DNA from 2 places in the Rhizobium sp. 768_B6_N1_8 genome. Region 1 is predicted to be linked to the other one. Evidence: riboswitches for the same ligand, from Rfam matches in the RefSeq annotation. Region 1 holds a riboswitch; the other holds the start of a gene.
What was found. Region 1 has a riboswitch for FMN ahead of AB8B33_RS05770 (DMT family transporter). Riboswitches for the same ligand answer to the same signal wherever they lie in the genome.
Positions count from the first base shown of each region.

Region 2: it holds a riboswitch for FMN, as region 1 does, so the genes downstream of both, ribB (3,4-dihydroxy-2-butanone-4-phosphate synthase) here and AB8B33_RS05770 (DMT family transporter) in region 1, are expected to answer to the same signal.

Region 1 is NZ_JBPWPV010000001.1:1,124,826-1,130,801, reverse strand. It holds gene AB8B33_RS05775 (esterase-like activity of phytase family protein) at 1-1,377, opposite strand, end outside; gene AB8B33_RS05770 (DMT family transporter) at 1,474-2,382, opposite strand; FMN riboswitch at 2,466-2,618, opposite strand; gene hupB (DNA-binding protein HupB) at 2,741-3,016, opposite strand; gene lon (endopeptidase La) at 3,224-5,644, opposite strand.
Region 2 is NZ_JBPWPV010000002.1:310,556-316,531, reverse strand. It holds gene AB8B33_RS25715 (ThuA domain-containing protein) at 1-749, shown strand, start outside; gene AB8B33_RS25710 (Gfo/Idh/MocA family protein) at 761-1,885, shown strand; gene ribB (3,4-dihydroxy-2-butanone-4-phosphate synthase) at 2,053-2,679, opposite strand; FMN riboswitch at 2,797-2,941, opposite strand; gene AB8B33_RS25700 (glucose 1-dehydrogenase) at 3,048-3,830, opposite strand; gene tpiA (triose-phosphate isomerase) at 3,905-4,642, opposite strand; gene AB8B33_RS25690 (SDR family oxidoreductase) at 4,647-5,435, opposite strand; gene AB8B33_RS25685 (sugar ABC transporter ATP-binding protein) at 5,458-5,976, opposite strand, start outside.

The DNA.
Region 1 (5,976 bases):
CGGAACGGCGGCGAGGCCCGAAAGGGCTGCAAAGCCGATCGGATTGCCGTCCTTCTCGGCGGAGACAATGTGCGGATAGGCCTTCTCGCCTTCGCGGCGCTCGTAGATCATCACGTGCGAACGCGCACCGCCGTCTTTGCCGAGGTCGAGTTCATTGGCGGTCGCAAGCAGGTTACGCTGCGGAATGGCGATCGCGCCTTCCGGAGAAATACCCGACGGCAGGATCTGCAGCAGTTCCGGATCGGCGCCCGTGTCCTTGTAGACGCCGACGACGGAAGCGCGCTCGGCGAGCAGGAAGAACAGGTTGTCAGTGCCGAACTTGGCCGCTTCGAGACCTTCCGGCTCGACGCCCTTCGACGAGGAGCGGCTTTCCGGATAGTGGCCGAGCGCGGCGACGGCACGCTCGAAGGAGCTGCCGGATTCGAAGAGGACCTTGCCGGTCTTGTCGAAGATGGTGAAGCCGCGCGAACCGCCTTCATAATCGCCTTCGTTGGCGACGACGAGACGGTTGTCGTCCAGCCACTTCACAGCGTCGGGCTCGCGATGGACGCCCTTCTTCTCGCCGGTAAATTTCAGGGCGCCGTCACGCTTGGTGTCGATGCCGGTGAGATCAACGGTGCCGGCGGTGAAATGCGTCTTCACCGTGCCGGTCGCGCCGTCGAGGATGATGATCTCGTTATTTTCCTGCAGGGTCAGGGCGATTTCGTTCTGGCTGTTGAAGGCAACGAATTCCGGCTCCGGATCCTCGGGTGCAACGCCGGCGAGACCGGCCAGGGCAACGTGCTTGATTGTGCCACAATCGACGGTACCGTCGGTCTTGACCTGGAAGACGACGAGGTCGCCTGCCGGCATCTGCGGGATCTTGCCGTCGTTGACATCTTCGTCGCGCTCGTTTTCGATCGCGATAGTGCCGAGCGTCCTATCCTTGTTGAGGGCGATCGAATCAGGCTGGCCGCCGAGATCGCAGGTGGCATCGATCTTCTTACCGGCGATATCGACGATCGCCAGACGGCCTGACGGCTTCTGCTTGCTTTCGCCGGTGTTGACGGCGACGAGCGCCTTGCCGGCTGCAGTCGTGACCGAGGTCGGTTCACCGTCCATCATCAGCGCGCCGCCGGCCTTGGGCGCTTTGGCATCGGTGATGTCGATGAAGCCAATCGCGCCGAGCGGACTGTCGCTGTAGATCAGCGTGTTACCATCCTGCGAAGCGGTAATGATTTCGGCCGAGGTGGCCGAAAGCTTGTCCTTGTCAGCCGGCAGGTTGGTCGCGACCGGGAAAGAGGCGATGCGGTTGAAAACCGGCTCGGCCGCTGCCGGGAAGGCAACGGATGCAAAAAGCATGGCAGCGAGCGCTGCCTTGCGCGAAGACAATGTCATTGAAAATCCCCCAATGTCGAAAAAATCGAACAGAGGTTTTTTGCGGGACTGCCATGACAGACACATGACAGCCTGCGACATTTTGTACGGTTTGCGTCAGGCCGCCTGCCGTTCGCGACGCATCTCGCTGCGCATGATGAAGAGCGACGCGGCGAGGATAAGCGCAGCGCCGAGCCACAGATAACCAGCCGGCGCATAGCCGAAGAAAAGCCAGCCGGCGAGCACGTTCAGCGGCAGCTTCAGGTCGTCGAAAGGCTGCACATAGGCAGCGTCGGCACTGGCATAGGCGAGCGTCAGCAGATATTGCGCCACGACCGTCAGGAGGCCTGCCAGAAGGAAGAGAGCAAGTGCGGCGCCCGTCGGCACCACAAAGCCCGCCGCGAGCGCCAGGCCGCCATTGATCGGCGTCAGCAGCACCAGCAGCCACACGGTGATCGTCTCCGGCTTCTCAATGCCGGTCAGGCTCTTGGTGATGAGCGAAGAGGCGCCCCAAAGCAGGGCCGAGATAACAGGCAGAAGTGCTGCCCAGGTGAAGCTGTCCGACCATGGCTGGAGGATGATCATGGCGCCGATAAAGCCGACACCTGTCGCCATCCAGCGAGTGGGGCCAACACGCTCGCCGAGGAAAAGGCGTGCGCCGAGAATGATGAAGAAGGGCGAGGTCATGACGAGTGCGATCGCCTGCCAGATCGGCACGGAGGCGAGGCCGGAGACCCAAGCCTCGACGCCGAGCGCGGCAAGGACGACACGCACGATATGCCGCCAGGGATAATCCGTGCGCATGGCAGAAAGGCCAACCTTGCGCAGGAAGGGCAAGGAGAAAAGGAAGGCGAAGCCATATTGCCAGAAGGCTGCGGAGGCCGCCGGGAAGGCAAGCTTCATCGTGAGCCATTGGGTGACGACATTGAGGAGCGAGAAGACGACGCCTCCAAGCACCATGAAGGCTGCACCGGCGAAGGCGCGGGAGTGCGAAACTGCAAGGGAATTCTGATTCATGTCTTCCATCCGGAATAGGGACCAAACATAAATCAGGACGCATGAGGCTACAGAACGCAGACGCCGACAGATCCCTGCCCGCGCGCGGCCATGCTCATTCTCTTTCATCCGGACTCTAACCGTCGGCTCCGGAATCACACCGGATCTGCTGACCCTTCCCAAACCAAGGCTTGAGAAGGCGCTCGCGGGCTCAGGCCGTAGCCCTTACCGCCGGTGGGGACTTTCACCCCGCCCTGAGAACATCACCGTCGTAAGACAAAGCGCTGCATGCCGCAAGCGGCGAAAACAAAAAGGGGTCCGGCGATGCCGAACCCCCCTCGAAATCCTGCGCGACCGTTCTCGTTTACGGCCGGCGGACAATCTCGTATCAGCCGTTGACGGCGTCCTTCAGGCCCTTGCCGGGCGTGAACTTCGGCACGTTGCGTGCCGGAATGTCAACTTCGGCGCCGGTCGACGGGTTGCGACCCTTCGTGGCAGCGCGATGAGAAACCGTGAAGCTGCCGAAGCCAGCGAGACGGATGTCGCCCTTGTTCTTCAGCTCGGCCTGCACAACATCAAAAACTGCGTCTACGGCAGATGCTGCGTCAGACTTCGTCAGTCCAGCCTTTTCGGCTACTGCGGACACGAGTTCATTCTTGTTCATGTTTCCACCCCTTTCTAAATGGTTTGAAACAACTCAATCTGTAAGCTAGGCGCAGAAATCGCTTTCATCAGGCCCGCCGAGAACCCAAAAACCCTGCAAATCAAGGAAAAGCAAGCGTCTACATGACGTTTTCACAAAAAAGGCCGGCGTTTCCGCCGGCCTTTTTCAGGATTTGCAACAATTGGGCATAAATGTGGCCGCCAAAGCTCAATGAGCGATGGCTGCACCTGCATCATCGAGCCCTTCGACAGTCGCGATGACGGGCGTTTCCACCGTGCCATCCCACTCGATCGGCTCGGGACGACGGACCAGCGCATGCTTGATCACTTCGCCCATGCGGGAGACCGGAATGATCTCCATGTTGTTCTTCACGTTGTCCGGAATCTCTGCCAGATCCTTGGCATTCTCTTCCGGAATCAGCACCTTCTTGATGCCGCCGCGCAATGCGGCCAGCAGCTTTTCCTTCAGGCCGCCGATCGGCAGGACACGGCCGCGCAGGGTGATTTCACCCGTCATTGCCACATCCTTGTTGACCGGAATGCCAGTCATGATCGAGACGATCGCGGTTGCCATCGCGACACCTGCAGACGGACCATCCTTCGGCGTTGCGCCTTCCGGCACGTGCACATGGATGTCGCTCTTGTCGAAGAGCGGCGGCTGGATGCCGAAATCGACGGCGCGCGAGCGGACGTAAGACGCCGCTGCCGAGATCGATTCCTTCATCACTTCCTTCAGGTTGCCGGTGACGGTCATGCGGCCCTTGCCGGGCATCATGACGCCTTCGATCGTCAGCAACTCGCCGCCAACTTCCGTCCAGGCAAGACCCGTGACCACGCCGACCTGATCCTCACGCTCGGCTTCGCCGTGGCGGAAGCGCGGAACGCCAAGATAATCGTCGATATTCGCTGCCGTGACGTGAACCGACTTCGTCTTGCCCTTGATGATCTCTGTGACCGCCTTGCGGGCGAGCTTCATCAATTCGCGTTCGAAGTTACGGACACCGGCTTCGCGGGTATAATGCTGGCTGATCGCCATCAGGGCATCGTCGCTGACCGAGAATTCGCTCGGCTGCAGCGCATGTTCCTTGATGGCCTTCGGCAGCAGGTGCCGCTTGGCGATCTCGCGCTTTTCGTCTTCGGTGTAGCCGGCGATACGGATGATTTCCATGCGGTCCATCAGCGGAGCCGGGATGTTCAGCGTATTCGCCGTCGTGATAAACATCACGTCCGACAGGTCGTATTCGACTTCCAGGTAGTGGTCCATGAAGGTCGAGTTCTGAGCCGGATCGAGTACCTCGAGCAAAGCCGAAGACGGATCGCCGCGATAATCCTGGCCGAGCTTGTCGATCTCATCGAGCAAGAAGAGCGGGTTGGACTTCTTCGCCTTCTTCATCGACTGGATGACCTTGCCGGGCATCGAACCGATATAGGTGCGGCGGTGGCCGCGGATTTCGGCTTCGTCACGGACGCCACCGAGAGCCATGCGGACATATTCACGGCCGGTTGCCTTGGCAATCGACTGGGCGAGCGAGGTCTTACCGACGCCCGGAGGGCCGACCAAGCACAGGATGGGACCCTTGATCTTGGTGGCACGAGCCTGGACCGCCAGATACTCGACGATGCGCTCCTTGACCTTTTCGAGACCGAAGTGATCGGCTTCGAGGATCTTCTCGGCATTGTTGAGATCGGCCTTGATCTTCGACTTCTTGCCCCAGGGAATACCGAGCAGCCAGTCCAGATAGTTGCGCACGACGGTGGCTTCCGCCGACATCGGGCTCATCTGGCGCAGCTTCTTCAGCTCCGCATCGGCCTTTTCACGGGCTTCCTTGGACAGTTTGGTCTTGGCGATGCGCTCTTCCAGTTCGCTCATCTCGTCGCGGCCTTCCTCGCCGTCGCCGAGTTCCTTCTGGATCGCCTTCATCTGCTCATTCAGGTAGTATTCGCGCTGGGTCTTCTCCATCTGGCGCTTGACGCGCGAGCGGATGCGCTTTTCGACCTGCAGGACCGAGATTTCGCCTTCCATGAAGCCAAGCGCCTTTTCGAGGCGAGCCTTGACGCTGGTGGTTTCCAGCATCTCCTGCTTCTCGGTGATCTTGATCGACAGGTGCGAAGCAACCGTATCGGCGAGCTTCGAATAGTCGTCGATCTGGCTGGCCGCACCGACAACCTCGGGCGAAATCTTCTTGTTGAGCTTCACGTAGCTCTCGAATTCCGACACGACGGAACGCGACAAGGCTTCCAGTTCGACCGGATCGTCATGCGGCTCTTCGAGCACATGGCCGAGGGCTTCGTAGAAATCCTCGCGGCTCGTATAGGTATCGATCTCGGCGCGGGCACGGCCTTCGACCAGAACCTTTACGGTGCCGTCAGGCAGCTTCAGGAGCTGCAGCACGTTCGCAACCGTACCGACGCGATGGATCGCTGACGGGTCCGGATCATCATCGCTGGCGTTGATCTGGGTGACCAGCATGATCTGCTTGTCGGAACCCATGACCTCTTCGAGCGCGCGGATCGACTTTTCCCGTCCGACGAACAGCGGGACGATCATATGGGGGAATACCACGATGTCGCGCAGGGGGAGAACAGGATAGGCGGTGCTGGTGCTCGCTACAGACGTTTTCTTCGTCATTTTTATTCCTTTCCATCGTCCCGTTACCGGGCTCTTTGGCGCGGCCGCTTGGGACCGGCCGGCACTCTCACTTGTTGTTACAAGTGGAGGTTCTGACTACGCTTTTCAAGCCACGTTAACGCCCGCGTTCCACGGTTGTGACAGCTTTATTACATGGAACGCCAACACAATGAAGCGCCTATCTGGAGCGACGCTTACCATTTCCGAACCGCCTAAAATAACAACGCCAGCAACACGCTACGGAATCACAGCATCATTGCCAAGGGTCATCCTTTGCGCAATATCGGCGAAGGCTGTTTTCAACCTTGCCCGCAACTATTATCAGCGCCCGG
Region 2 (5,976 bases), on a different contig from region 1:
ACGAAAATACCAACGCCATTGTCCGGGAGATCTATCCTGATGGCATGCACACCACGATCGCCAAGGCGCTGAACACCGATCCGGCGATTTCGGCAACGACCGCCACGCTGCAGGAGCCGGAACACGGCCTGACGGAGGCCCGCCTTGCCGAGACCGATGTGTTGACTTGGTGGGGTCACAAGGACCATGGCGCAGTCTCTGACGTCGTCGTCGAGCGTGTCGCCAAGCGGGTCTGGGAGGGCATGGGCCTTCTCGTGCTGCATTCCGGCCATTTCTCCAAGATCTTCAAGCGGCTGATGGGCACGCCCTGTGCGCTGAAATGGCGCGAGGCGGGCGAGCGCGAGCGTCTGTGGACGATCAATCAGCGCCATCCGATCGCTGCTGGTCTCGGCGAGCATTTCGAGCTGGAAAACGAAGAAATGTACGGCGAGCAGTTCTCGGTGCCGGAGCCGTTGGAAACGGTGTTCATCTCCTGGTTCCAGGGCGGAGAAGTCTTCCGGTCTGGCCTCACCTGGCGCCGCGGCGCCGGCAACATCTTCTATTTCCGTCCCGGCCACGAAACCTACCCGACCTATCACGATGCGAACGTGCAGAAGGTGCTGATCAACGGCGTGAAGTGGGCCTATAACCCGCAGGGCGACCTGAAGAGCATCACCGATGCCCCAAATGTGCCGGTAGAGAAGGCACTGGAGCCGATCGTCGAGCGTGGTCCGAGACTGCATCAAGCCGGCGAAGCCGGTTACCGCTGAGGAGAAGAGCAATGCGTCTACTTGTTCTTGGCACGGGCATGATGGCCAAAAACCAGGTTGCCAACTTCCTCGCCATCGATGGTGTCGAGGTGGTCGGCGCCGTCGACACCGATCGGACCCGGCTTGATGAGTTCGCCGATCATTTCAATATCGGAAAGCGCTTCAGCACGCTCGAGGAAGCGATCGCCTGGGGCGAATTCGATGCCGCCACCAACGTCACGCCTGACCGGATACATCATGCGACGAGCTTGGCGCTGATCGCCGCCGGCAAACACGTCTTCTGCGAAAAGCCGCTGGCAGAAAACTACGCCCATGCGCTTGAGATGACGGACGCGGCTGAGGCCGCCGGCGTCATCAACATGGTCAACCTCACCTATCGCAACGTCGCACCGCTGCAACGGGCGCGCGAGATGGTGTTGGCAGGCGAACTTGGCACCATCCGCCATGTGGAGGCCTCCTATCTGCAGAGCTGGCTGGTGTCCCGCGCCTGGGGCGACTGGCGCACGGAATCGCGCTGGCTGTGGCGCTTGTCCACCGGCCATGGATCGAACGGCGTGCTCGGCGATGTCGGCATTCATATTCTCGATTTCGCCGCTTATGGCGCCGCGACCGATATCGACCATGTCTTTGCGCGTCTCAAGACCTTCAACAAGGCGCCGGGCGGACAGATCGGTGAATATATGCTCGACGCCAATGACAGCTTCACCATGTCTGTCGATTTCGCCAATGGCGCTCTCGGCGTCATCCATGCGACACGCTGGGCGACCGGTCATCTCAACGAACTGAAGCTGCGCATCTATGGCGAAAAAGGCAGCCTCGAAGTCATCCATCGTCCTGACGGCTCAGATCTTCGGGGCTGCTTCGGTGACGATATTGAAAGCGCCACCTGGCGTGACATCGAGGTGCCGTCAGTGCTGACCAACTACCAGCGCTTTGCCGAAGCGGTCAGAACCGGAAAGCAGGACGATCCCACCTTCCGCCATGCCGCCAACCTGCAGAAGGTCATCGACCTCGCGATCGTATCGGAGAAAGAACGTCGGGAGTTCAATCTGCTGGCTTCCGAGAGCCTGGAAGGCACGGCCGGCCAGGAACGCAAGACGGACGATCAGGGACCGGCGCTAGCACTCGTCGTCTGAAGGCATGGTGAAACATCGAAGGCCCGCGTGATCGGGCCTTCGTCGAGCTAATAGCTCACGCTGCTTATCCGTGCCAGAGCGCGAGTGCCTCGTTGCAGACTACACAAACGGCACCCACGCGATCTTGGCTCGCCGTGGCTCTTTTACGCCAGGCCAAGACACGCTTACTAGGCGGCCTTAACAGGCGCTCTCACGCCCCGATAAGCAATGAGATCCTCGATTGTGATCAGATGGAGGCCGTGCCGTTCGGCAAACTGCTCAAGCTCGGGCAGGCGTGCCATCGTGCCATCATCATTGGCCACCTCGCAGATGACACCTGACGGCGACAGGCCGGCAAGCCTTGCGAGGTCGACAGCCGCCTCGGTATGACCTGGACGAGAAAGCACGCCGTTCGGATGCGCACGCAACGGGAAGATATGGCCGGGCCGCGCAAAATCCTCGGGGCGGGACGTCTCGGCAATGAGTGCGCGAACCGTCGCGGCGCGGTCAGCCGCCGAAATTCCGGTCGTCGTTTCAGGAATATAGTCAACCGACACGGTGAAAGCCGTCTTCAAAAGTTCGGTATTGTTGGGGACCATCTGCGGGATCTGCAGCTCGTCCAGCCGCTCGCCTTCCATTGCCACACAGATGAGGCCGCGAGCATAATTCATCATGAAGGCGATCGCCTGCGGGGTGATTGCCTCGGATGCGATGACGAGGTCGCCCTCGTTTTCACGATCACGATCGTCGACGACGACCACGATCTCGCCACGCGCAATCGCGACGATCGCATCTTCGATTTTGGAAATTGCCATCTTCTCTGCCTTTCAAGGGTTAGCCGCAGTGTGCGGCGTACATGGCCTGTCAAAAGCCACCATTTTCCCTTGGGCGAACAAGCATATGAAACACCGCGTGCCGAGCGGTGTCCTCTGCGTTGCTCTCTTCCATCCGGACTATGACCGTCGGCTCCGGCATCTCACCGGATCTGCTGACCCTTCGCTTCCACGAAGGCGCTCGCGGGCTCCGAGTTGCCTCGATACCGCCGGTGGGGAATTGCACCCCGCCCTGAGAACATTACTTAGATAGATGATGAAGGCCTTGTTCTGCAAGAGGTTGGGTGCAGATCTCGCCGCGGGAACTGCCTCGCAGAGGTGAAAGCACCGTTTCCTATTGTCGAACAGAGCTAGGACATGATGAGGCCGCCATCGACATTGATGGTCTGGCCGGTAATGTAGGCTGCATCGTCGCTGGCAAGGAAGGTGACGAGGCCGGCGACGTCTTCGCCGGAACCGGCGCGCTTCATCGGAATGCCTTCGACCCATTCCTTCATCAGTTCGCCGGGGCCGTAATTGCCGAGCAGCTTGCCCCATGCCTGGTCGTTATAGGCCCACATGTCGGTCTCGATGATGCCCGGGCAGAAGGCGTTGACGGTGATGCCGTCGGTGGCGACTTCCTTGGCAAGGCTCTGGGTGATGCCGACGACGCCCATCTTCGAGGCGGCATAATGCGGCGTGTAGATGAAGCCGTCGCGCGCCTGGCCGGAGGCCGTGTTGATGAGACGGCCGCCGCGGCCGTGCTTGCGCATGCGGGCGATCGCTTCCTGGGCGCAGAGGAACACGCCTTTGGTGTTGACGGCCATGACCTTGTCCCACTCGCCCTCGGTCATATCCTCGATGCGGGCGATGGTGATGACGCCGGCATTCTGGATGGAGACGTCGACAGCGCCGAATGCCTGCTCGGCTGCGTCATAAAGGGCCTTGACGCTTGACTTGTCAGTGACGTCGCCAACGAAGGAAATAACCTTGCCGCCATCTGACTTGATCTGTTCTGCCACGCCATGCACGCTGTCTTCATTGGCCGAAACGACGAGATTGGCGCCTTCGCGCGCAAAGCGTTTGGCGATCGCTGCACCGATACCGCGGCTTGCGCCGGTAATGACGACGGTCTTGTTTTCAAAACGTTGCATTCTCTTTTCCTTTCAACGGCGCCGGCGTGAGCGCACCGATCTGCACTGGCGACACTTGTCTCCGCACTCAGAGTTCAAACGGCTGCCGAAATAATTCCTGCGAATTCCGAGGCCTTCAGCGAAGCGCCGCCGACCAGCGCTCCGTCCACATTGCGAAGCCCGAATATCGCCTCTGCATTGGATGCCTTGACCGAGCCGCCATAGAGGATCTTGACCGAATGGCCATCGCTGCCCAGCCGCTCTTCGAGCATCTGCCGGATCGCCGCATGGACCTCCTCAATCTGTTCGTGGGTCGGCACCAGTCCGGTTCCGATTGCCCAGACGGGTTCATAGGCGATGACAAGATTTCGGCTGGTAGCACCCTCGGGGACGGATCCCCGCAGTTGTTCGCCGACGACTTCGATTGCCCGGCCTTCGTCGCGCTCATGGCGTGTCTCACCGACGCAGACGATCGAAATCAAGCCTGCCCGATGCGCGGCAAGCGCCTTCCCCAGCACAATCTCATCGTCCTCGCCGTTCAGGACACGGCGTTCGGAATGTCCGAGGATGACATAGCGCGCACCGAGATCGGCAAGCATTTCGGCAGAAATTTCGCCCGTGTGGGCACCCGACGACTGCGCGTGGCAATCCTGCGCGCCGATGGCGAGATCAGTATCCTTGACCCGCGCCACGGCGCGGTCGATCAGCGTGAAGGGCGGGCAGACGACGATATCGCACGTCGCACTGCCCGTTAGCCCCTTCAGCGCCTCGATCTCAGCTTGGGAGGAGACGAGACCGTTCATTTTCCAATTGCCTGCGATCAGCTTACGCATGTCATCACCAGCAGCAGAAGCCGCCGTCAACGAGCAGATCGACACCCGTCACGAAACTTGCAGCATTCGAGAGCAGGAAGACCGCAGGACCGACCATCTCATCGACACTGGCCATACGCTGCATCGGCGTCTGTTCTTCGAAGAGCTTGGTCTGATGTACCATCTCCGGCCGGGTGTTCATCGGCGTTGCGGTATAGCCCGGCGAAATCGTGTTGACGCGGATGCCGCGCCCGACCCACTCCATGGCGAACGACTTCGACATATGGATCACGCCCGCCTTCGAGGCATTGTAATGGGCCTGGCTCAAACCGCGATTGACGATAACGCCCGACATGGAGGCGATGTTGACGATCGACCCGCGGCCGTTCTTCAACATGGCGCGTGCCTCGGCCTGGCAGGACAGGAAGATGCCCTTCAGGTTGATGTCCATCAGCGTCTGGTACTGATCCTCTTCCATCTCCTCGGCGGGATTAGCGTTGGCGATACCGGCGGCATTGACAGCAAGCGAGAGCGCACCGAGATCGGCTTCGGTGCGGGCGACGGCTTCGGCAAGCGACGATTTACTGGTGACGTCGGCAGCAATCTCGATCGAGCGGCGACCGGCAGCCCTGATATGGCTGGCAGTCGTGGCAAGACCGTCATCAGTGCGGCGATCGAGAAGCGCCACGTCGGCGCCGCACTGGGCAAGACCGATGGCGATCCTTTGCCCGATGCCGCTGCCGGCGCCCGTCACGATGGCAACCTGGCCGCTGAGATCAAATAGTTTAGGTGCGTTCAGAGAGATGTCGGACACCGCTCTTCCTTTCTGTCTTTGCCTAGATTGTCGCCAGTTCCATGACCGAGACGTCGTTCGCCTCGTCACGCTTCAAAATGCCTGCCTGTTTGCCCTGCGCCAGCACGAGAATGCGGTTAGATACGCCGAGAACCTCCTCGAGATCGGAGCTTACGACGATGACCGCGACGCCCTGTTTGGCGAGGTTGACGATGATATCGTAGATGCCGGCGCGGGCTCCGACATCGATACCGCGTGTGGGCTCGTCCAGCACCACGACCTTCGGATCGCGCATCAGCCATTTGGCGATGACGACCTTCTGCTGGTTGCCACCCGAGAGGTCGGAGGCAAACTGCTCCGCACGCCCCTTGACGCCGAATTTCGCCACCGCCTTTTCGGCGAAAACGCGTTTCACGCTCGAAGTGAGCCAGCGCCCGCCAAGCTTGTCGAGATTGGCGTAGATGATGTTCTCGCTGATCTTGTGTGCAACGACGAGCCCTTGATCCTTGCGATCTTCCGGAACCATCACGATGCCCTTGGCGATCGCATCCGCAGGGCTGCG